DNA from 3 places in the Melaminivora jejuensis genome. Region 2 is predicted to be linked to each of the others. Evidence: predicted binding sites of a transcription regulator. Region 2 holds the regulator's gene; each other region holds the start of a gene.
What was found. The regulator LexA, encoded in region 2, represses DNA repair genes until DNA is damaged. The targets are predictions, from matches to a motif close to ACTGTATNNNNATACAGT.
Positions count from the first base shown of each region.

Region 1 (7,124 bases), 2.4 Mb from region 2:
CTAGGAGGCTGCCGGGCGGGTCTGCGCCTGGGCCGCCGGCGTGCCGCCCAGGTAGCGATCGACCGACAGGCCCTGCGTGGCAATCTGCGTGGGCCGCCCGGTCACGATGTCGGCCAGCAACTGGCCCGAGCCGCAGGCCATGGTCCAGCCCAGCGTGCCGTGCCCGGTGTTCAGGTACAGGTTGCCCAGCGGCGTGCGGCCGACGATGGGCGTGCTGTCGGGCGTCATCGGGCGCAGACCTGTCCAGAACTCGGCGCGCTGCAGGTCGCCGCCGGGGAACAACTGGCCGGTGACCAGCTCCAGCGTGGCGCGCCGCTGCGGGCGCAGCGTGGTGTCGAAGCCCGCCAGCTCGGCCATGCCGCCGACGCGGATGCGCTGGTCGAAGCGCGTCAGGGCGATCTTGTAGGTCTCGTCCAGCACCGTCGAGCGCGGCGCCAGCGCCTCATCGACGATGGGCAGGGTGAGCGAGTAGCCCTTGACCGGATAGACCGGAATGTCCAGCCCGGTGGAGCGCAGCAGCGCGCGCGAGTAGCTGCCCAGGGCCAGCACGTAGCGGTCGGCGCGCACGACTTCGCGCTGCGGGCCGCTGAGCTGCACGCCGCTGATGGCGCCCTGGCCGTCCTGCAGCAGCCGCTCGATGCCGGTGCCGAAGCGAAACTGCACGCCGAGCTGCTGCGCCAGGCGCGCCAGCGCATTGGTGAACAGCAAGCAGTCGCCGGTCTGGTCATCGGGCAGGCGCAGGCCGCCGGCAATCGGCGCCTGGGCGTGCGCCAGGGCCGGCTCGGCGCGGCGCACGCCGCCGGCGTCCAGCAGCTCGTAGGCGATGCCGCATTCGCGCAGCACGGCGATGTCACGCTGCGCCTGGTCGAGCTGTTTTTGCGAGCGAAACAACTGCAGCGTGCCGGCCTGGCGGCCTTCGTAGGCGATGCCGGTATCGAGGCGCAGCTGGTCGATGCACTGGCGGCTGTAGTGCGACAGGCGCAGCATCCGCTCCTTGTTGACCGCATAACGGTCTGCCGAGCAGTTGCGCAGCATGGCCGCCATCCAGCGCAGCTGGAACAAAGTGCCGTCGGGGCGGATGGCCAGCGGCGCGTGGCGCTCGAACATCCACTTGAGCGCCTTGGCCGGGATGCCCGGCGCGCCCCAGGGTGTGGAGTAGCCGAACGACACCTGGCCGGCGTTGGCGAAGCTGGTCTGCAGCGCCGCGCCAGCCTCGCGCTCGATCACGGTGACCTCGGCGCCGGCGCGCGCCAGGTAGTAGGCGGTAGTCACGCCGATCACGCCGGCGCCCAGCACGACAACTTTCACGACCTGTCTCCTGTATGGGGTGGATGGTCATGACTTTAGGGATTTGACCGCCTATCTTTTGCCGAAATAATGCCTGTCAGCAGCAAAAGCTGCTGTCATCCACCACCTCCGCAAGGTTTTGCAGCAATGCCTGAACTCGACACCCTGGACTTGCGCATCCTCGATCAGCTGCAGCGCGATGGCCGCCTGACCATGACCGAGCTGGGCGAGCGCATCGGCCTGTCCACCTCGCCGTGCTCGCAGCGCGTCAAGCGGCTGGAGGCGCAGGGCGTCATCACCGGCTACCACGCCCGCGTCAAGCCCGAGGCGCTGGGCCGGCCACTGCTGGTCTTCGTCGAGATCACCCTGGCGCAGAAGTCCGAGCAAATCTTCAAGGCGGTGCGCGACGAGCTGCAGCACATGCCCGAGGTGCTGGAGTGCCATTTGATTTCGGGCAGCTACGACTACCTGGTCAAGGCGCGCCTGACCGGCATGGCCGAATACCGCCACCTGCTGGGCAACATCCTGCAGCGGATGCCGGTGCCGGCGCAGTCCAACAGCTATGTGGTCATGGAGGAGGTCAAGGAGAGTTGCGTGCTGGCCAGCGAGCGGCGTGGCAAGGCTTGATGATGCTGCAAATTTAATAGCTGTCAGCGCTTGCCAGCATTGGGTTCAGGGCTGATTTCATGCCTATTCGTAGCCGCTTGCGTAGGCTTCCAGGCCCAGGGCGACCACGGTGGCCACGTCGTCGCCGACTTCGGCGCGAAACTCCGCCTCGGCCTGCGCCACGGCATTGCGAAAGCCCTGCAGCCACACGAGGCCCGTGGGCGTGAAGCACACCCGCCGCGCACGGGCGTCGCGCTCGTCGCGCTGGCGCGTGACCAGGCCCCAGGCCTCGCACTGATCGACCAGGCTGGCCATGGCCTGCTTGCTCATGCCGGCGCGCTCGGCCAGCTCGGTCAGGCGCTCGCCGGCCAGCGGCAGGTGGCGCGTGATGTGGATGTGCGCGGCGCTGATCTGCTCGCGCGCCGCCAGGTTGGACAGCGCCAGCGGCACCTGCACGTCGCGCGCCATGAGCTGCAGCACGCGCGCATCGAAGCGCCGCAGCGCGTGGCCCATCAGCCGGCCCAGGTGTACCTGGCGCCAGCGGTCGTCGGAAAAATCGTCGGGAAGGTCTTCGGAAAGTGCGGCTGCAGTCATGCCTTGATTGTCAGGCAAACTGACTAAATTTCGTTTGAAATGGCTTTCATGCGTCCCTACACTACTGTTCAGGCATCCAGTCATTCCCCGGTCTAGCGACCAATTTTCTGCCCCTTCGGGGCGAGGAACGCAACATGAACGCAACCGTCAACCCCGCCGCCGCCAGCGAGAAGGCCAAGGCCTTGCAGGCTGCCCTAGCCCAGATCGAAAAGCAGTTTGGCAAAGGCACCATCATGCGCCTGGGCGAGGGCGAGGCCATCGAGGACATCCAGACCGTCTCCACCGGCTCGCTGGGCCTGGACGTGGCCCTGGGCGTGGGTGGCCTGCCGCGCGGGCGGGTCATCGAGATCTACGGCCCCGAGTCCTCGGGCAAGACCACGCTGACCCTGCAGGTCATCGCGCAGATGCAGAAACTCGCCGGCCAGTGCGCCTTCGTCGATGCCGAGCACGCGCTGGACGTGCAGTACGCGCAGAAACTCGGCGTCAACCTGTCCGACCTCCTGATCAGCCAGCCCGACACCGGCGAGCAGGCGCTGGAGATCGTGGACAGCCTGGTGCGCTCGGGCGCAGTGGATCTGATCGTCATCGACTCGGTGGCCGCGCTCACGCCCAAGGCCGAGATCGAGGGCGAGATGGGCGATCAGCTACCCGGCCTGCAGGCGCGGCTGATGAGCCAGGCGCTGCGCAAGCTGACGGCCACCATCAAGAAGACCAACTGCACGGTCATCTTCATCAACCAGATCCGCATGAAGATCGGCGTCATGTTCGGCAGCCCCGAGACGACGACCGGCGGCAATGCGCTGAAGTTCTACGCCTCGGTGCGCCTGGACATCCGCCGCATCGGCACTATCAAGAAGGGCGACACGCCGATCGGCAACGAAACCCGCGTCAAGGTGGTCAAGAACAAGGTCAGCCCGCCCTTCAAGCAGGCCGAGTTCGACATCCTGTTCGGCGAGGGCATCTCGCGCGAGGGCGAGATCCTGGACATGGGCGTGAACGCACGCATCGTGGACAAGAGTGGCGCCTGGTACGCCTACAACGGCGAGAAGATCGGCCAGGGCCGCGACAACGCGCGCGAATTCTTGCGCGAGAACCCGGCACTGGCGCGCGAGATCGAGAACAAGGTGCGCGCCAGCCTGGGCATTGCCCTGCTGCCCGAAGTGGCAGGCCAGCCGGCGCCCACGGCGGACGAGGCAGCCGAACTGGGCGCGGCGCCCGCTGCCGAGGACAAGCCTGCTGCTGCACCGCGTGGCAAGAAGGCGGATAAGCCGTCCGAGGACGTGCTGCTCTGAGGGGAGGCTGGGCGATGCGCGTCGTGCGCCCGGCGTGAACGTCCGCACAGCGCCTACCGCTCGACGCACGCCGTCATGGGATTCCAGAAACTCTCGCTCAAGGGCCGCGCCCTGCGGCTGCTGGCGCAGCGCGAGCACTCGCGCAGCGAGCTGCAGGCCAAGCTGGCGCGCCATGTGCAGGACGGCGACGACCTGGACGCCATCCTGGACGAGCTGCAGGCCAAGGACTTCATCAACCCGGCCCGGGTGGCCGAGTCGGTGCTGCACCAGCGCGCGCCCCGGCTGGGCACGCAGCGCGTGCTGCAGGAGCTGCGCCGCAAGGGCCTGGACGAAGAGCTGGTGCGCGCCAGCGCCCAGCAACTCGCCGCCACCGAGCACGCACGCGCCCTGGCCGTGTGGCGCCAGCGCTTTGGCAGTGCCCCGCCGCCGCAGACGCCGCAGGAGCGCGCGCGCCAGATGCGCTTTCTGGCCGCGCGCGGCTTTGCCGCCGATGTGGTGCGCCGGGTGCTGCGCAGCGCCGGGCAGGAAGATGGCGACGACGGGGCCGACGCCGCCCCTGGTGAAACCTCGGGCGCAGCGAAACCTCGGACGCAGCGCCGCAGGGGCCTGGCAAAGGCCTTTTTTTTGGTCAAATGTGGCCCAAACCCTTATGGGACAAGCGCTAGCAGCTATATTTTGTGTAGCTACAATCAGTTCAGCAGGCGGCCCGGATCGGCGTCCAGCCGGGTCAGCGCCTCGCGCGTGGCGCGCAGGGTGAGGCTTTCTTCCTCCTGCGGCTGCAGCATCCGCGCCTGCAGGTAGGCCGCCAGCCGGCGCAATTGCAGCAGGTAGCTGCCGCCGCTGGCCGCCGCGAACAAATGCAGCTGGCGGCGCTGGCTGTGCCAGACGTACTGCACCTCGACCGAGTTGCCGCTTTGCTCCAGGGTGAACCAGCTGCCGGGCACCAGCTGCTGCGCCCAGGCCAGCATGTCCGGCTCCACGGGTGCGTTGTTGTCGGCGATGACGTGGATGGCCGAGGCGTCTATGCCCAGCAGCAGCTCGATGTTCTCCGCCGACAGCGGCATGTCGCCCAGCGCCTCGTCGCTGAGGTATTCCTCCAGATTGGCCAGGCGCCGCGCCATGGCGTCGATGTGTACCTGCGGGATGGCCGCCGTCTTGGACATGAAGGCGTCGGACAGGATGTCGGTCAGCGTCTTGATCTGCGCGTCCTGCTCGGCGCCGTTGATGCCCAGCAGCGCCAGGCCACGGCGCAGCGACTGCAAGAGCGCCGGCAGGTTCTGGATGACCTGGGCGCGGTCGGCGCGGCCCGGCTTGGCGCTGGCCGCCCAGACCAGGTCGGCGGCGGTGCGCTTGCACTCGGCAGTCACGGCGTGCTGGGCGCCGTGGCGCACGGCGGCCACGGCCAGCACCTCGGCCCAGGTCTTGAACAGGAACTCGCGGAGCTCGTCGCGTACCGGCATGTCCTTGAGCAGCTTGCGCAGCTCGATGGTGTACTGGATGGTCAGCGTCTCGCGCTGCTCAACCTGCTGGGCCACGCTGGCCAGGCGTGCCGTCGTGCCCTGGCGCCCGGTCAGAAAGCGCGCCAGAAAACTCTCGAACTCCTTGAGCGCGATGGCGAAGACGCGCTGGCCGGTCTCCGGGTACTGCTCGATGACCTGCACGATGCGGCGCACCTCGGTCTCCAGCGCGCTGGCGTCGATGCTGCTGGCGTCGAAGCCCAGCACGCACGCGCCCATGCGGTCGATGAGCTGGCGCGCCGGGTGTGCCAGGTTGCTGAAAAAATCCGGGTCGGCCAGCGCCACGCGCAGCACCGGCACCTGCAGCCGGGCAAACCACACGCGCACCGCCGGCGGGATGCGCTCCTCGCTCAGGATGGCCTGGAACATCAGCGCCACGACCTCGATGATGGCTTTCTCGCCCGGGGTGGTGGCCTTTTGCTTGAGCTCCCGGGTGCGGGCGCGTGCCACGTGCGCCACCTGCACCAGCGCCTGGGGCGGCGCCTGATGCGCCAGCGTGACCAGGCCGCTGTACTGGTTGTCGGCCAGCGCGTGCTGCGTGGCCAGGGCATGGGCCAGTGCTGCCGAGGCCGGCGCCGCCCGGCCTGGGTCGTGTCCCGCTGCCGTGGCCGCAGCCACTGCCGGCTGCAGCATGATGCGGCGCAGCTGCGCCAGCATGTTGTGCGCGCGCTGGCGCGCGCGCAGCAGCGGCCCGGCCGGGTGCAGGGCGGCTGCCGGATGGCCCGGGCCGGTGTACTGGGTGGGCTGGATGAACTGCGTGGGCGGGGGCAACTGGGTGGGGGCGAAGTGCGTCGGCATGGCGCCGGCGCTGGCCAGCGCTGCCGGCTGCAGGCCCGCCGGCCCGGCTGGCCTGGGGTGCAGGGGCATGGGCAGGGAAGGAGCAAAGGCCGTGCCCGGCAGCGAGTGCGGCCCGCTGTAGGGGTCGCCTTCGGCGCTGCTGGCCGCTGGCTGCTGCGCCGTGGCCGGGCGGCGCACCCGGGCGCGCAGGTCGCCGGCAGCCGGCGCGGTGACGCCCTGGGCCTCGTAGAGCCGGACTAGCTCCTGGTATTGCGCCAGCGCCAGCGCCGCCAGCTCGCGCTGCAGCGGATCGTGGATCAGGGCGAAGTCCTCGCGCTTGAGGTCGGCCTGGTGCCAGGCCTCGACCAGCCCGAGGCACCAGCCCTCGGGGCGCAGGATGTCGTTGCCCGCCAGTTCGGCGTTTTCCAGCTTCTGCGTGCGCTGGCGCACGGCCTCCAGGCTGGCGCTGACCTGCTCCTGCACCAGCAGGGCGATGCGCGAGGCGCTGATGCGGTTTTCCACCACATCGTCGTCCAGCAGGGACAGGCCTTCCAGGCCCAGGGCGGCGGGCGGGAGCTCCAGGGCGCCGGCGCCATCGGGCGCCGTGGCCGCGCGCCAGGCCTGGCAGGTGTGCTCCAGCCAGGCCTTGTGGTGCGCCTGGAAGGCTGTCCAGGCGTCGCGGCGCTGCTGCATGTCGCGCTGCGTGGCCGTCTGATTCATCAGCTCGGCCAGAAAGCTCTCCAGCGCCTGGGCCACGGCGGGCAGGCCGGCGCACATGCCGTCCACGAAATGCTGGCGCGCCGCCCGGGCCAGGCGGCGTGCAGCAGCAGGTTGGAGGGCGGAGTCCATGGGGCGGCATATTAGCCGCAGCCCATGGCCGGCACGGCGGGCTGCGGCAGGCCGGATCAGACCACGGCGCCGGCGTTGGGATCGTCCGGGTCGCCCTCGCGCCGAACCGGTGTCTTGACCAGATCCTCGCGCTTGACGCCCAGCCACATGGAAATCGCCGCAGCGACGAAGACCGACGAGTAGATGCCGAACAAAATGCCAA
Region 1 covers NZ_JACWIJ010000002.1:3,127,246-3,134,369, forward strand. Annotated here, with positions in the region: gene IDM45_RS14705 (D-amino acid dehydrogenase) at 1-1,308, opposite strand; gene IDM45_RS14710 (winged helix-turn-helix transcriptional regulator) at 1,435-1,914, shown strand; gene IDM45_RS14715 (MarR family transcriptional regulator) at 1,978-2,487, opposite strand; gene recA (recombinase RecA) at 2,622-3,779, shown strand; partial or broken gene recX (recombination regulator RecX) at 3,855-4,316, shown strand; gene IDM45_RS14730 (DUF1631 family protein) at 4,469-6,922, opposite strand; gene secF (protein translocase subunit SecF) at 6,979-7,124, opposite strand, start outside.
Region 1: a site for LexA is predicted at 2,551-2,568, ahead of recA (recombinase RecA). Genes of this name have one in related genera too.

Region 2 (7,124 bases):
TGGGCCGGGGCCGCGCCAACGCCGCACCCGGCCAGCGTGGCCGGCTGATCGGCCACACCCAGCCACGGCGCATCGCTGCCTCATCCGTGGCCAAGCGTATCGCCGAAGAGCTGGGCACCGCCCCGGGCGAGGTGGTCGGCTACAAGGTGCGCTTTGCCGACACGCTGCACAAGGGCGCGTCCATCAAGCTGATGACCGACGGCATCTTGCTGGCCGAGACGCAGGGCGACCCGCTGCTGCAGCAGTACGACACGCTGATCATCGACGAGGCGCACGAGCGCAGCCTGAACATCGACTTCCTGCTGGGCTACCTCCGGCAGATTCTGCCCCGGCGGCCCGACCTGAAGGTCATCGTGACCTCGGCCACCATCGACGCCGAGCGCTTTGCCCGGCACTTTGCGTCTGCCGACGGCCAGCCGGCGCCGGTCATCATGGTCTCGGGGCGCACCTATCCGGTGGAGGTGCGCTGGCGGCCCTGGGAGGAAAGCCGCGAGTACGACCTGCAGGATGCCATCGCCGACGCCGTGGACGAGCTGTGGGCCGGCGCCGGCGCTGCTGCGGGCGGCGACATCCTGATCTTCCTGCCCGGCGAGCGCGAGATCCGCGAAGCTGCCGACCACCTGCGCAAGCACCTGCAGCGCTCGCCCCTCCTGCGCAATGCCGAGGTGCTGCCGCTGTTTTCGCGCCTGTCGCAGGCCGAGCAGGAGCGCATCTTCGAGCCGCACGGCGGTCGGCGCATCGTGCTGGCCACCAACGTGGCCGAGACTTCGCTCACTGTTCCAGGCATCAGATACGTCATCGACGCAGGCACGGCGCGCGTCAAACGCTACTCTTTCAGGAGCAAAGTGGAGCAGCTGCTGGTCGAGCCCATCAGCCAGGCGGCGGCCAACCAGCGCGCCGGGCGCTGCGGGCGCGTGGCCAACGGCATCTGCATCCGGCTATACGCCGAGGACGATTTCCTGCAGCGCGAGGCCTTCACCGACCCGGAAATCCTGCGCTCCTCGCTGGCCGGCGTCATCCTGCGCATGAAGTCGCTGGGCCTGGGCGACGTGGTGAACTTCCCCTTCCTGCAGGCGCCGTCGGGCCGGGCGATTGCCGACGGCTACCAGCTGCTGCAGGAGCTGGGCGCGGTCGATGAGCGCGGCCAGTTGCTGCCCATGGGGCGCGAGTTGTCGCGCCTGCCGCTGGATCCGCGCGTGGGCCGGATGATCCTGGAGGCGCGCACGCGCGGCGCGCTGGCCGAGGTGCTGATCGTCGCCTCGGCCCTGTCGGTGCAGGACGTGCGCGACCGGCCCCTGGACGCCCAGCAGCAGGCCGACCAGCAGCACGCCAAGTTCGACGACGACAAGAGCGAGTTCAGCGGCTACCTGCGCCTGTGGCAGTGGCTGCACGACGCGCGTGGCGGCAAGGCCGTGGCCATGAGCCGGCGCGAGATGGCAGCGCAATCGGCCACGCCAGCGGCGGCGCCGCGCAACATGGCGGCGCTGCCGGTGGCCAAACGGGGGGTGGGCGGGCAGCCCCCATCCCAGCCTTCCCCCAAGGGGGAAGGAGCCAGAGCCTCCCTCCCCCGCTGGGGGAGGGCCGGGGAGGGGGCCAGCAGCGGGCGCAGGCATCCCACTCCAGCCTCCCGCCGCAGGATCAGGCGGGCGACACCCACAAACTCAGCAACCGCCAGTGGGAGCAGCTGCTGCGCAGCAACTTCATCAACATCCGCCGCGTGCGCGAGTGGCGCGACATCCACTCGCAACTGCTCACCGTGGTGCGCGAGCACCAGTGGCCGCTCAACGCCGAGCCGGCGGGCTACGACGCGCTGCACCTGTCCATGCTGTCGGGTCTGCTGGGCAATATCGGCTTCAAGCCCGAGGAGGCGGATACCTACCTGGGCGCGCACGGCATCAAATTCCACCCGCACCCGGGCGCGCACCTGTCCAGAAAGCCCGGGCGCTGGATCGTCGCCGCCGAGCAGGTCGAGACCACGCGCCTGTATGGCCGGGGCATCGCCGCCATCGAGCCGCAATGGCTGGAGGAGGTCGGCAGCCACCTGCTGAAAAAACAATTGCTGGAGCCGCACTGGAGCAAGAAGCAGGCCGACGTGGTGGCACTGGAGCGCGCCACGCTGTACGGCCTGGTGGTCTATAGCGGTCGGCGCATCAGCTACGGCCGCATCGACCCGCACGAGGCGCGCCAGATCTTCATCCGCCGCGCCCTGGTCGAGGGCGAGTGGGACGCGCCCTGGCAGTTCCTGTCGGCCAACCGCAAGCTGGTCGCCCGCGTCGAGGAGCTGGAGCACAAGAGCCGGCGCCAGGACGTGCTGGTCGATGATGAGCTGATCTACGCCTACTACGACCAGCAGCTGCCGCAGGAGGTCTTCAGCGGCGCGACCTTCGAGCGCTGGTTTCGCGCGGCCAGCCGCCAGCAGCCCGAGTTGCTGCGCCTGACGCGCGACGAGCTGATGCGCCACGAGGCCGCCGGCATCACCACCGACAACTTCCCGCGCACCGTCAAGCTGGGCGGCGTGGACTGCAGCGCCAGCTATCTGCACGAGCCGGGCGATGCGCGCGATGGCATCACGGTGACGGTGCCGCTGTTCGTGCTCAACCAGGTCAGCGAGGAGCGCGCCGAATGGCTGGTGCCGGGGATGCTCAAGGAAAAACTCCAGGCCCTGCTCAAGAGCCTGCCGCAGCGCCCCAGAAGCCGCTTTGTGCCGCTGCCCGAGAGCGCGGCGCGGCTGGCCGAGCGCTTCACGCACGACGAGCACTGGGCGCGCGGCAGTCTGCTGGAGGCGCTGCTCAAGGTGGTGCGCGACGAGACCTCGCTGGATGTCAAGCGCGCCGACTTCAAGCTGGACATGCTCAAGCCCCACCTGTTCATGAATTTCCGCGTCATCGACGAGCATGGCCGCCAGCTCGGGCAGGGGCGCAATCTGGCCGCGCTCAAGGCCGAGCTGGGCGCGCGCGCACGCGGTGCATTCCAGGCGCTTGCTTCATTAAAGATAGCTGGCAGCGCTGATCCAGAGCCAGTTTCAGTACAAAAGGATTCGCAAAAGACCACCAGACAAGCGCTGGCAGCTATCAAAAACGAAGCTGCGGCTGCGGCTCCGGTGCTGAGCGCCGAAGCCCGCCACACTGCCTGGAGCTTTGGCGAGTTGCCCGAGCTGATGGAAATCACGCGCGGCAGCCAGACGCTGATCGGCTTTGCGGCGCTGATCGACCAGGGCGATGCCGTGACCATCGAGGTCTTCGATGAGCCGGAACTGGCTGCCGCGCGCCACCGCGCGGGCCTGCGCCGGCTGTTCGCCCTGCAGATCCGCGACGCGCTGAAATACCTGGAAAAGAACATCCCCGATCTGACGGCCATGGCCGTGGCCTACATGCCGCTGGGCACGCAGGAGCAATTGCGCGCGCAGATCATCGACGTGGCGCTGGAGCGCGCCTTCATGGCCGAGCCGCTGCCCATCAATGAGGCGCAGTTCCAGCAGCGCGTACACGAGGGCCGCACCCGGCTGACGCTGATCGCCAACGAGGTGGCGCGCCTGGCCGCCACCATCTTGCAGGAATACGCCGCCGCCCAGCGCAAGCTCAAGGACGCCAGGAATGCCCGCGAGGCGGCTGCCGACATCGGCCAGCAGCTGCAGCGCCTGATGCCGCGCAACTTCCTGGCGGCCACGCCGTGGGTGCAGCTGCAGCACCTGCCGCGCTACCTCAAGGCCATGGTCGTGCGCCTGGACAAGCAGCGCGCCGACGCCGCACGCGACGCCCAGCGCATGAAGGAGCTGCAGCCGCTGGAGCAGCGCTACTGGCGCCTGCTGGCCGAGCGCCGGGGCCAGCACGACAGCCGGATGCAGGAGTACCGCTGGATGCTCGAAGAACTGCGCGTGAGCCTGTTCGCGCAGGAGCTGCGCACGCCGTACCCGGTCAGCAGCAAGCGGCTGGACAAGGTCTGGGCGCAGCTGGTGGCCTGACGGGGCGTCCGTTCAGCTCAGCACCCGACGCTCCCTCAGTGCAGCGCCAGGCGGTCGAGCTCCGCGCAGACATCGGCCATGCGCCCGGAGATCACCAGGCGGCAGGCATCGCCTGCCGTATCGCGCCGGATGACGCGCAGCGGCGGCCTGCGCCGCTGCGCCCGGCCTTCGCCAGCGGCTGGCCGGCAGTCCGGCGTGGCCGGGGCGGCTGAGGCGGCGCCGGCAAGCAGCGCGGCAGTTGGCATGGCGTAATGCACCGCCCGCAGGTGCGGGGCAGGCAAAGTCCAGGCGCAGCAGGCCTGCGGCAGCTGTGCCGCCACAGCGGCAGTGGCAGCGAAGTCCGGGGCTGGCGGGGCTGGCTGCCGCGTGGCAGCCGGGGCGGGGCCAGGCCTGTCCCGGCGCGCTGGCTTGAGCAGGCTCGACAGGATGGACAGCGGGGACAACCAGTTGCTCAGGGTAAACGCCATGTGAAAACTCCTCCACACCCCTTGACAAAGGGGCGGCCAAAGCAAGAACACAGGCAGGATTACTGAATGGCCCGAGGGCGGGGCGCGTATCCCCAGGGTTGGCACGTAGGGCTGTGGCTTGCCCCCATGCCAGACGCCCGCCACCTGGGGAGCTGCCCGGCGCGCAAGGCGCTACACCAGCAGGGTGTTGCGGATCAGGCCCACGGCCAGGCCTTCGATCTCGAAGGGCTCGCCGGGCTGGATGCGGATGACCGGGTAGTCGGGGTTTTCCGGCAGCAGCTCGATGGCCCGGCCTGTACGGCGCAGGCGCTTGACGGTCACATCGTCGCCCAGGCGCGCCACGATGATCTGGCCGCTGCGCGCCTCGCGCGTGGCCTGCACGGCTAGCAGGTCGCCATCCATGATGCCGGCGTCGCGCATGGACATGCCGCGCACCTTGAGCAGGTAGTCGGGCTTGTGCTGGAACAGCGTACTCTCGAGCACATAGCTGTGCTCCACGTGCTCCTGCGCCAGGATGGGCGAGCCGGCGGCCACGCGGCCCACCAGGGGCAGGGTGAGCTGGCTCAGGCCGGGAATGGCCGAGGCGAACTGCGCGCCGCGCGCGGCGTTGATGTTGCGCACCGTGTGGCTGCACAGGCGGATGCCGCGCGAGGTGCCGCTGACCAGCTCGATGACGCCCTTGCGCGCCAGCGCCTGCAAGTGTTCCTCGGCGGCGTTGACCGAGCGAAAGCCCAGTTCGGCGGCGATCTCGGCGCGCGTGGGCGGGGCGCCGGTGCGGGCGATGGCGGTCTGGATCAAGTCCAGAATCTCCTGCTGGCGGGCGGTGAGCTTGGGGTGGTCGAGCATGGTCGCTTCAATCGAGGTGGGTCAAAAAAGCACTGGTTTTTGATCCAGTAACTGTATTTTTGAACAGTTTTGCAAAGGACGCAAGAGCATGGCAGCAGGCATCGTGGTGCTGGGCACCGGCGGCACCATCGCCGGGACTTCGGACGTGGCAGGCGCCAACGTCGGCTACACGGCGGCGCAGCTGGGCGTGCAGCAGTTGCTGGCCGCCGTGCCGCAACTGGCGCAGGCGGCCCGTGGCCCGCTGCGCGCCGAGCAGGTGGCGCAGATCGACAGCAAGGACATGGGCCACGCCGTCTGGGCGCGCCTGGTGCAGCGCTGCCTGGTGCATTTGGCTGATGAGGCCGTGGCTGGCCTGGCCATCACGCACGGCACGGACACGCTGGAAGAGACCGCCTGGCTGCTGCACAACCTGTTGCCCGCGCACAAGCCGGTGGTGCTGACCAGCGCCATGCGCCCGGCCACGGCGCTGGCGCCCGATGGGCCGCAGAATCTGCTCGATGCCGTGACGCTGGCGGCGCAGCCTGCGGCGCGCGGCGTGCTGGCCGTGGGCGCCGGGGTGATACATGGGGCGCGCGAGGTCAGCAAGGTGCATCCGCTGCGCCTGGATGCCTTCGCCTCGGGCGATGGCGGCCCGCTGGGCTGGGTGGAGGGCGGACGGGTGCGCTGGGCGCATGGCTGCGCGCCGCAGGCGTTGCCGCCGGCCCATGCCGGCCTCGCCGGGCGGCTGGGGGAGGGCGGGCAATGGCATATGCAATGGCCGCGCGTGGCCATCGTCATGAGCCATGCCGGCGCCGACGGCAGTGTGGTGGATGCGCTGGTGGGCGCGGGCTTTGCCGGCCTGGTCGTGGCCGCGACTGGCAACGGCACGCTGCACGAGGCGCTGTATCCCGCCCTGCTGCGCGCCGAGCAGGCCGGGGTCGCCATCCGGCTGGCCTCGCGCTGCCCGCAGGGCCGGATGCTGGCGCAGGCCGATGAGCGCTGGGCCGATCCGCTGGGGCTGCCTCCGGTCAAGGCACGCATCAGCCTGATGCTGGAGCTGATGGCGCGGGCCTGAACACATCAGGCGCGACGGAAGCCGCCAACGAAAACGCCCCGCAGGCGGCGGGGCGTTCACGGGTGGCGCTGGGCGCTCAGCTCGACAGGGCGGCCAGGGCGCGCTCGGTGATTTGCTCGACCGTGCCGGTGCCGCTGATGGCGCGGTACTTGGGCGCATTGGCTGGGTCGGCCTTGGCCCAGTCGGAGTAGTAGTCCACCAGCGGGCGCGTCTGCTGGCTATAGACCTCCAGGCGCTTCTTCACCGTCTCTTCCTTGTCGTCCTCACGCTGCACCAACGGCTCGCCGGTCTCGTCGTCCAGGCCCTCGGCCTTGGGCGGGTTGAACTTGACGTGGTAGGTGCGCCCCGAGGCCGGGTGCGAGCGCCGCCCGCTCATGCGCTCGATGATGGCGTCGAAGGGCACATCAATCTCCAGCACGTAGTCCAGCTTGACGCCGGCGTCCTTCATGGCGTCGGCCTGCGGGATGGTACGCGGGAAGCCGTCGAACAGAAAGCCGCCTGCGCAGTCGGGCTGGGCGATGCGCTCCTTGACCAGGTTGATGATCAGCTCGTCGCTGACCAGCTGGCCGGCATCCATCACCGCCTTGGCCTGCAGGCCCAGCGGTGTGCCGGCCTTGACGGCGGCGCGCAGCATGTCGCCGGTGGAGATTTGCGGGATGCCGAACTTCTGGCAGATGAACGCGGCCTGCGTGCCTTTTCCGGCGCCAGGGGCGCCCAGCAGGATCAGTCTCATGGGTGGGTCCTCTCGGTTTTTTGCAAATCGGCTGCGCCGCCAGGGGCGCCCGCAGGCCCGGGC
Region 2 covers NZ_JACWIJ010000002.1:692,754-699,877, forward strand. Annotated here, with positions in the region: partial or broken gene hrpA (ATP-dependent RNA helicase HrpA) at 1-3,961, shown strand, start outside; gene IDM45_RS03570 (hypothetical protein) at 3,997-4,428, opposite strand; gene lexA (transcriptional repressor LexA) at 4,600-5,274, opposite strand; gene IDM45_RS03580 (asparaginase) at 5,363-6,328, shown strand; gene adk (adenylate kinase) at 6,405-7,061, opposite strand.

Region 3 (7,124 bases), 1.2 Mb from region 2:
CTGTATTGACGTATCGTTCTTATAATCATCGGCTGATTTCACCAGGGTGCGCAAAGCGCTCTCAGTCGCGCCGATCGCTGTGAGGCGTTGAGGTTCGGCATTTCATAACAATCGTCTTCATCATTAGGAAACTGACATGAAAAATTCCGTCGTCCTGGCCGCCTTGATCGCTGCTGCCGCCCTCGCTGCCTGCGGCAAGAAGGAAGAGCCCGCTCCGGCGCCAGCGCCCGCTCCTGTGGAAGCCCCGGCTCCGGCACCCGAGCCGGCACCTGCTCCCGAGCCGGCACCCGCACCTGCCGAGGCTCCTGCTGCCACCGACGCGGCCACGCCTGCTGCCGATGCCGCCTCCGACGACGCCAAGGCTGCTGCCGACGCTGCTGCCGCCGCCGCAGCAGCTCCTGCCTCCTCGGAAGCCAAGTAAGCACGTCGCCAAGACGCAGCCAGCCTGGCACTCATGTGCCGGGCCAGGCAACAAAAACCCCGTGCGTACCAGCGCTACGGGGTTTTTTGTTGCCTGCTGCCTGCCGAGGCCATCACTCCCAGCGTCCCTGGCCGGGTGCCACCCAATTCGTCCCGGTGCGCTGGTCGGCCACGATGATGTCGGCGCTGGCACAGCCCCAGGCCTGTGCCAGCGCGGCCTGCGCCAAGTGCGGCTGGTTGTTGCGCGCGCTCAGATGGGCCGCCACCACCTGGCGCAGGCCGGGATGGCAGACGGCGCGCAGCAGCTCGGCGCTGGCGTCGTTGGCCAGGTGGCCGTGCGGGCCGGCGATGCGCTGCTTGAGAAAGGCCGGGTAGCGCCCGCCGTGCAGCATGTCGGCGTCGTGGTTGGCCTCCAGCAGCAGGGCGTGGCAGCCTTGCAGGTGCTGCACCACATGCTCCGGGGCATGGCCCAGGTCGGTCATCAGGCCGATGTGCGTGGCGCCGTCGCTCACGCGCAGATGCAGCGGCTCGCGCGCATCGTGGGGCACGGCAAAGGGCCAGGCCTCGAAGCCGCCCAGGTCAATGGCCTGGCCATCGTGGGCAAGGTGCAGCAGGCCGTCCAGCCCGGGCGCGCCCATGCCGCGCCAGGTGCCCTCGCTCATCCAGACCGGGATGCGCTCGCGCAGCGCGAGTTTGAGCACGCAGCCGGTGTGGTCGGAATGCTCGTGCGTGATGAAAACGGCATCCAGCGCGCCGGCGCTGGTGCCGGCGGCCTGCAATCGCACATCCACTTGGCGCAGGCTCAGGCCGCAATCCAGCAGCAGGCGGCAAGGACGCGTGCCGCTGCTGCCGCCCTCGATCAGCGTGGCGTTGCCACCGCTGCCGCTGGCCAGATTGCGAAAGCGCAGCAAGGTTGCGGCAGCCGCTTACTTCAGGTCGTCGGCGATCACGCGCACGATGCGCTCGGCGGTAGCCGAGGACTCGGGCGCGCCGGCAGCGTTGAGCACCGACACGGTGCTGCTGGCGCCCTCGCTGCGCACCACGATGCGGTACTTGAGCGGCGGCGCAGCGTCCGGGCTGCGGCTGAACAGCTTGCCAAAGAAGCCCTGCTGCTTCCTGTCCGCATTGGGCTCGACGTAGCGCACGAAATACACGCCCTGGCTGCGGTCCCGGTCTTCCACGGTGAAGCCGGTGCGATCCAGCGCCACGCCGACGCGGCGCCAGGCACGGTCGAAGGGCTCGGCGATCTGCACCACGGGCACGCCATCGACCTGGCCGATGCTGGCGGCTGGCGCTGCCGGCAGCGGCGCGGCGGCAGCCGCGCGCGACTGCTCCTCGCTCACGCCCAGCTTGACCATCAGGCGGCGCAGGAATTCGGTCTCCAGCTCCGGGTCGGCGGCGCGCGGCTGCCACACGGTCTGATCCTTTTGCGTGTTTGTATAGACCTCGACCATGCCGCGATGGCTGACATAGATCTCGGTGCCGCCATCGGCGCGCCGCTCGATGCGCGTGCGAAAGCGGTCACGCTCGCCGGTCGAGTACAGCGAGTCGAAAACCTTGCCGATGGTCGAGCGGATGATGTCCTGCGGCAGCTTGGCGCGGTTTTCCGCCCAGTCAGTCTCCAGCAGGCCCAGGTCGCGGTTTTCCAGGGTGTAGATGAAGCCGTTGTCCAGCCAGAAGTCACGTACCGGCTCCCACAGCTGGTCGGCACTGCGGCCCACCACCAGCCAGCGCTGGTTGCCGTCGCGCTCGATGCGCACGTCGCCGATGGCCTTGGGCGCGGCGCTGCTGGCGCTGCTGCGGCTTTGCTGCGCCGCGCCGGCCTCGTAGGCGGCGGCGGAGACAGTGCCGCCGGGCACGCTGTAGCGGGTGTCGCGCGACAGTTGCGTCAGGTCGGGCGGCACCTCCAGCGTCGCGCCCTTGCTGGCGCTCTTGTAGTCGATCTTGTCGCTCTCCAAGACGGAGCAGGCAGACAGGGCGAGGGCCAGGCCGAGCAGGCCGATGCGGGTGCTAGGGTTCACGAGAGCAGTCCTCGTTGCGCGGTGCGGATGCGCGAAGGCGGATGGATGGAGCGGGCAGGCGGGCGGCACGTCAGGCCAGCAGGCCGGCGGCGCGCAGTGCGCCCTCGACCACGGCTTCGTTGCCCTGCGACAGTGGCGTCATGGGCAGGCGCATGGCCGGGCCGCACAGGCCCAGGCGCGCCATGGCCCACTTGACGGGGATGGGGTTGGCCTCGACGAACAGGTGCCTGTGCAGCGGCAGCAGCTGGAACTGGATGTCCATGGCGGCCCGGCGGTCGCCGGCGATGGCTGCGGCGCACAGCTGGCGCATCAGGCGCGGCGCGACGTTGGCCGTGACGCTGATGTTGCCGTGGCCGCCGCACAGCATCAGGGCCACCGCCGTGGGGTCGTCGCCCGAATAGACGGCAAAGCCCTGCGGGACGTCGCGGATCAGCCACTGCGCACGCTCGATGTTGCCGGTGGCCTCCTTGATGCCGACGATGCCCGGCACCTGCGACAGGCGCAGCACGGTCTCATGGTGCATGTCTGCCACGGTGCGCCCGGGCACGTTGTACAGCACCATGGGCAGGTCGCCGACCGCCTCGGCGATGGCCTTGAAGTGCTGGTACTGGCCTTCCTGCGTGGGCTTGTTGTAGTAGGGCACGACCTGCAGCTGGCTGCTCGCGCCCACCTGCCTGGCGTAGCGTGCCAGGGCGATGGCCTCGTGCGTGGAGTTGGCGCCGCAGCCGGCCATCACGGGCACGCGGCCAGCGGCCTGCTCGACGGCCACGCGGATGATCTCGCGGTGCTCCTCGACATTCACCGTGGGCGACTCGCCCGTGGTGCCGACGACGCCGATGCAGTCCGTGCCCTCCTGGACGTGCCAGTCGATGAGCTTGCGCAGCGCGGCGTAGTCCACGCTGCCGTCATCGAGCATGGGGGTGACAAGGGCGACGATGCTGCCCGTCAAAGGGGCGCTGGAAAGAGTCATGGCGCGGTCAAAAACGCAAAAAAAGGCATTCTAACGAGGCGACTGCCCACCAGCCGGGACGGGCGGCTGCAGGGGCCAGCGCTGTGCCGGCTGCGCCGGAGCACGCACGGCGGCAATGCGCTGCACGAAGCGCTCGGGGGCGCTCAGAAAGCCGTCCTCGTAGGCCACCACGCGCAGCTCGGCGCAGGCGCGCAGCAACTCGCCCGGCGCCAGCAGGAAGTCGGGCCGTGCGGGCCGGCCCACGGTCTCGTTGCCCTGGGCAAAAGTCTCGTACAGCAGCACGCCGCCCGGCGCCACGCTGGCGACGATGGTCGGCAGCAGTGGCCGCCACAGGTAATTGGTCACCACCACGGCGGCGAACTGCCGCCCGGGCAGGGGCCAGGGGCCATTCTCGATGTCTGCCTGAATGGCTGCAGCGGCCATGTTTGCTATTGATTCAGTAGCTGACAGCGCTTGATCCACGCCGGTTACCGGGTGATTTCGTTCATGAAACCAGCGCACGTGCCGGCCCGCGCCGCAGGCCACGTCCAGCACGGCGCCGCCAGCGGGCACCAGGTGCGACCAGCGCACTATCCATTGCGAGGGCGGGTGCAGGTCGGCAGCGGTCATGGCAGGGGTGCGGGGATTCGGTTGTCTAGAAGCAGGCCCACAGCTGATCGGCCAGCGTGAGCATGAAGTCCGGGCGCAGATACCAGGCGAACACGGCCAGCAGCACGGCGGCCAGCGCCAGGGCCAACAGGGCGTTGCGCACAGGCAGGCGCCTCATGCGGGCTGGGCCGCCGTTGCAGCGGCGGGGCGGACGATGGCGTTCTCACGCACCGGCAGGTTGAGCAGCCCGGCCAGAATGCCCAGGGCAATCGCCAGGTACCAGACGATGTCGTAGCTGCCCGTGCGGTCGTACAGATAGCCGCCCAGCCACACGCCCATGAAGCTGCCGATCTGGTGGCTGAAGAACACAAAGCCGCTGAGCATGGACAGGTGCTGCACGCCGAAGATCTGCGCCACCACGGCGTTGGTCGGCGGCACGGTGGACAGCCACAGCATCCCCATGACGGCGGAAAACACGTACACCGAGGTGGGCGACAGCGGCACCAGCATGAAGATGGCGATGACCACCGCGCGCGCCCAGTAGATGGCTACCAGGATGGTGCGCTTGGGCAGGCGCTGGCCCAGCGCGCCGGCGGCATAGGTGCCCACCACGTTGAACAGGCCGATCAGCGCCAGCGCCATGCTGGCCACCTGCGGCGTCAGGCCGTGATCCTTGAGGTAGCTGGGCATGTGGACGCCGATGAAAACCACCTGGAAGCCGCAGACGAAATAGCCCGCCGTCAGCAGCAGGAAGCTCGGGTGGCGCAGTGCCTCGGCCACCGCGTGGCCCACGCTCTGGCCGTGGCCGCCGGCGCTGCGCTGGCGTTGGCCGCCAAAGCCCGGCTCACGCAGGCCAAAGGCCAGCGGGATGATCAGCAGCGCCATGGCCGCTAGCACCAGCAGCGCCTGCTGCCAGCCCAGGCTCAGGATCAACTGGCCCTCCAGCGGCACCATCAAAAACTGCCCGAACGAGCCGGCTGCCGCCGCCACACCCATGGCCCAGGAGCGCCGCTCGGCCGCGATCTGCCGGCCCAGCACGCCATAGATCACGGCATAGGTCGTGCCGGCCTGCGCCGCGCCTATGACCACGCCAGTGCTCAGGGCAAACAGCCCTGGCGTGGGCGACAGCGCCATGCCGGACAGGCCCAGCGCATACAGTAGCGCCCCGCCGATCAGCACCCGGAAGGCGCCCAGGCGATCCGCCGCCATGCCGCCGAAGATGCCGAACACGCCCCAGGCCAGGTTCTGGATGGCCATGGCAAAGGCAAAGGTCTGGCGCGTCCAGCCCATGTCCTGCGTGATGGGTGCAAGCCACAGGCCGAAGCCGTGGCGTATGCCCATGGACAGCGTGACCACGGCAGCGCCGCACGCCAGGATCTGAAACATGGGAAGAGGAGACTGCTGGGAGGGGCCGGAGTGCATCCGGGCGAATGTAACCAAAACCCGCGCCACCTGCCGGGCCAGGCAAAAAACGCCAAAATACTGTTCAAAAAACCAGTTATCTACAATCTGCCGCCATGGCCAGCAAAGCACAACACCACCCCGCCCACGACTACGGCGAGCGCTCCATCCGCGTCCTCAAGGGCCTGGAGCCCGTCAAGCAACGCCCGGGCATGTACACCCGCACCGACAACCCGCTGCACATCATCCAGGAGGTGCTGGACAACGCCGCCGACGAGGCGTTGGCCGGCTACGGCAAGAAAATCCGCGTGACGCTGCACCTGGATGGCTCGGTCAGCGTCGAGGACGATGGCCGGGGCATCCCGTTTGGCCTGCACCCCGAGGAAAAGGCCCCCGTGGTCGAGCTGGTCTTCACCCGGCTGCACGCCGGCGGCAAGTTCGACAAGGGCCAGGGCGGTGCCTACAGCTTCTCGGGCGGCCTGCACGGCGTGGGCGTGTCGGTGACCAATGCGCTGTCCACGCGCATGGAGGTGGCCACGCACCGCGAAGGGCAGGTGGCGCGCCTGGTCTTTGCCGGCGGCGACGTGGTCGAGCCGCTGGCGGCCCGGCCCCTGCAGCCCGGCGAGCGCAAGCAGGGCACGACGGTGCGCGCCTGGCCCGACGCGAAGTATTTCGAGTCCAGCCACCTGCCTATGGGCGAACTCACGCACCTGCTGCGCAGCAAGGCGGTGCTGATGCCCGGCGTCGCCGTCACGCTGTACAACGAAAAAACGCGCGAGACGCAAACCTGGCAATACAAGGGCGGCCTACGCGACTATCTGGCGCAGACACTGCCCGCCGACCCGGTCATCCCCATGTTCGAGGGCGAGGGTTTTGCCGATGCCGGCAACGACCACTTTGCCGAAGGCGAGGGCGCAGCCTGGGCCGTGGCCTTCACCGAAGAAGGCGCGCCGGTGCGCGAGAGCTACGTCAACCTGATCCCCACATCCGCCGGCGGCACGCACGACAGCGGCCTGCGCGATGGCCTGTTCCAGGCCGTCAAGAGCTTCATCGAGCTGCACGGCCTGCTGCCCAAGGGCGTCAAGCTCATGCCCGAGGACGTGTTCGCCCGCGCCAGCTACGTGCTGTCGGCCAAGGTGCTCGATCCGCAGTTCCAGGGCCAGATCAAGGAGCGGCTGAACTCGCGCGATGCCGTGCGGCTGGTGTCCAGCTTCGTGCGTCCGGCGCTCGAACTGTGGCTGCATCAGCACGTGGACTACGGCAGGAAGCTGGCGGAGCTGGCCATCAAGGCGGCGCAGACCCGCCAGCGCGCCGGCCAGAAGGTCGAGAAGAAAAAAGGCTCGGGCGTGGCCGTGCTGCCCGGCAAGCTCACCGACTGCGAAAGTCGCGATACGGCGTACAACGAAGTTTTCCTGGTCGAGGGCGACTCCGCCGGCGGCAGCGCCAAGATGGGCCGCGACAAGGAGACGCAAGCCATCTTGCCGCTGCGCGGCAAGGTGCTCAACACCTGGGAGGTCGAGCGCGACCGGCTGTTTGCCAACACCGAAGTGCACGACATCGCCGTGGCCATCGGCGTCGATCCGCACGGCCCGCAGGACGAGCCGGATCTGTCCGGCCTGCGCTACGGCAAGGTCTGCATCCTGTCGGACGCGGACGTGGACGGCTCGCACATCCAGGTGCTGCTGCTGACGCTGTTCTTTCGCCACTTCCCCAAGCTGATCGAG
Region 3 covers NZ_JACWIJ010000002.1:1,930,044-1,937,167, reverse strand. Annotated here, with positions in the region: gene IDM45_RS09170 (hypothetical protein) at 137-421, shown strand; gene IDM45_RS09165 (MBL fold metallo-hydrolase) at 534-1,331, opposite strand; gene bamC (outer membrane protein assembly factor BamC) at 1,347-2,441, opposite strand; gene dapA (4-hydroxy-tetrahydrodipicolinate synthase) at 2,512-3,411, opposite strand; gene IDM45_RS09150 (class I SAM-dependent methyltransferase) at 3,442-4,020, opposite strand; gene IDM45_RS17935 (hypothetical protein) at 4,046-4,177, opposite strand; gene IDM45_RS09145 (MFS transporter) at 4,174-5,385, opposite strand; gene IDM45_RS09140 (DNA topoisomerase IV subunit B) at 5,517-7,124, shown strand, end outside.
Region 3: a site for LexA is predicted at 5,481-5,498, ahead of IDM45_RS09140 (DNA topoisomerase IV subunit B). Genes of this name have one in related genera too.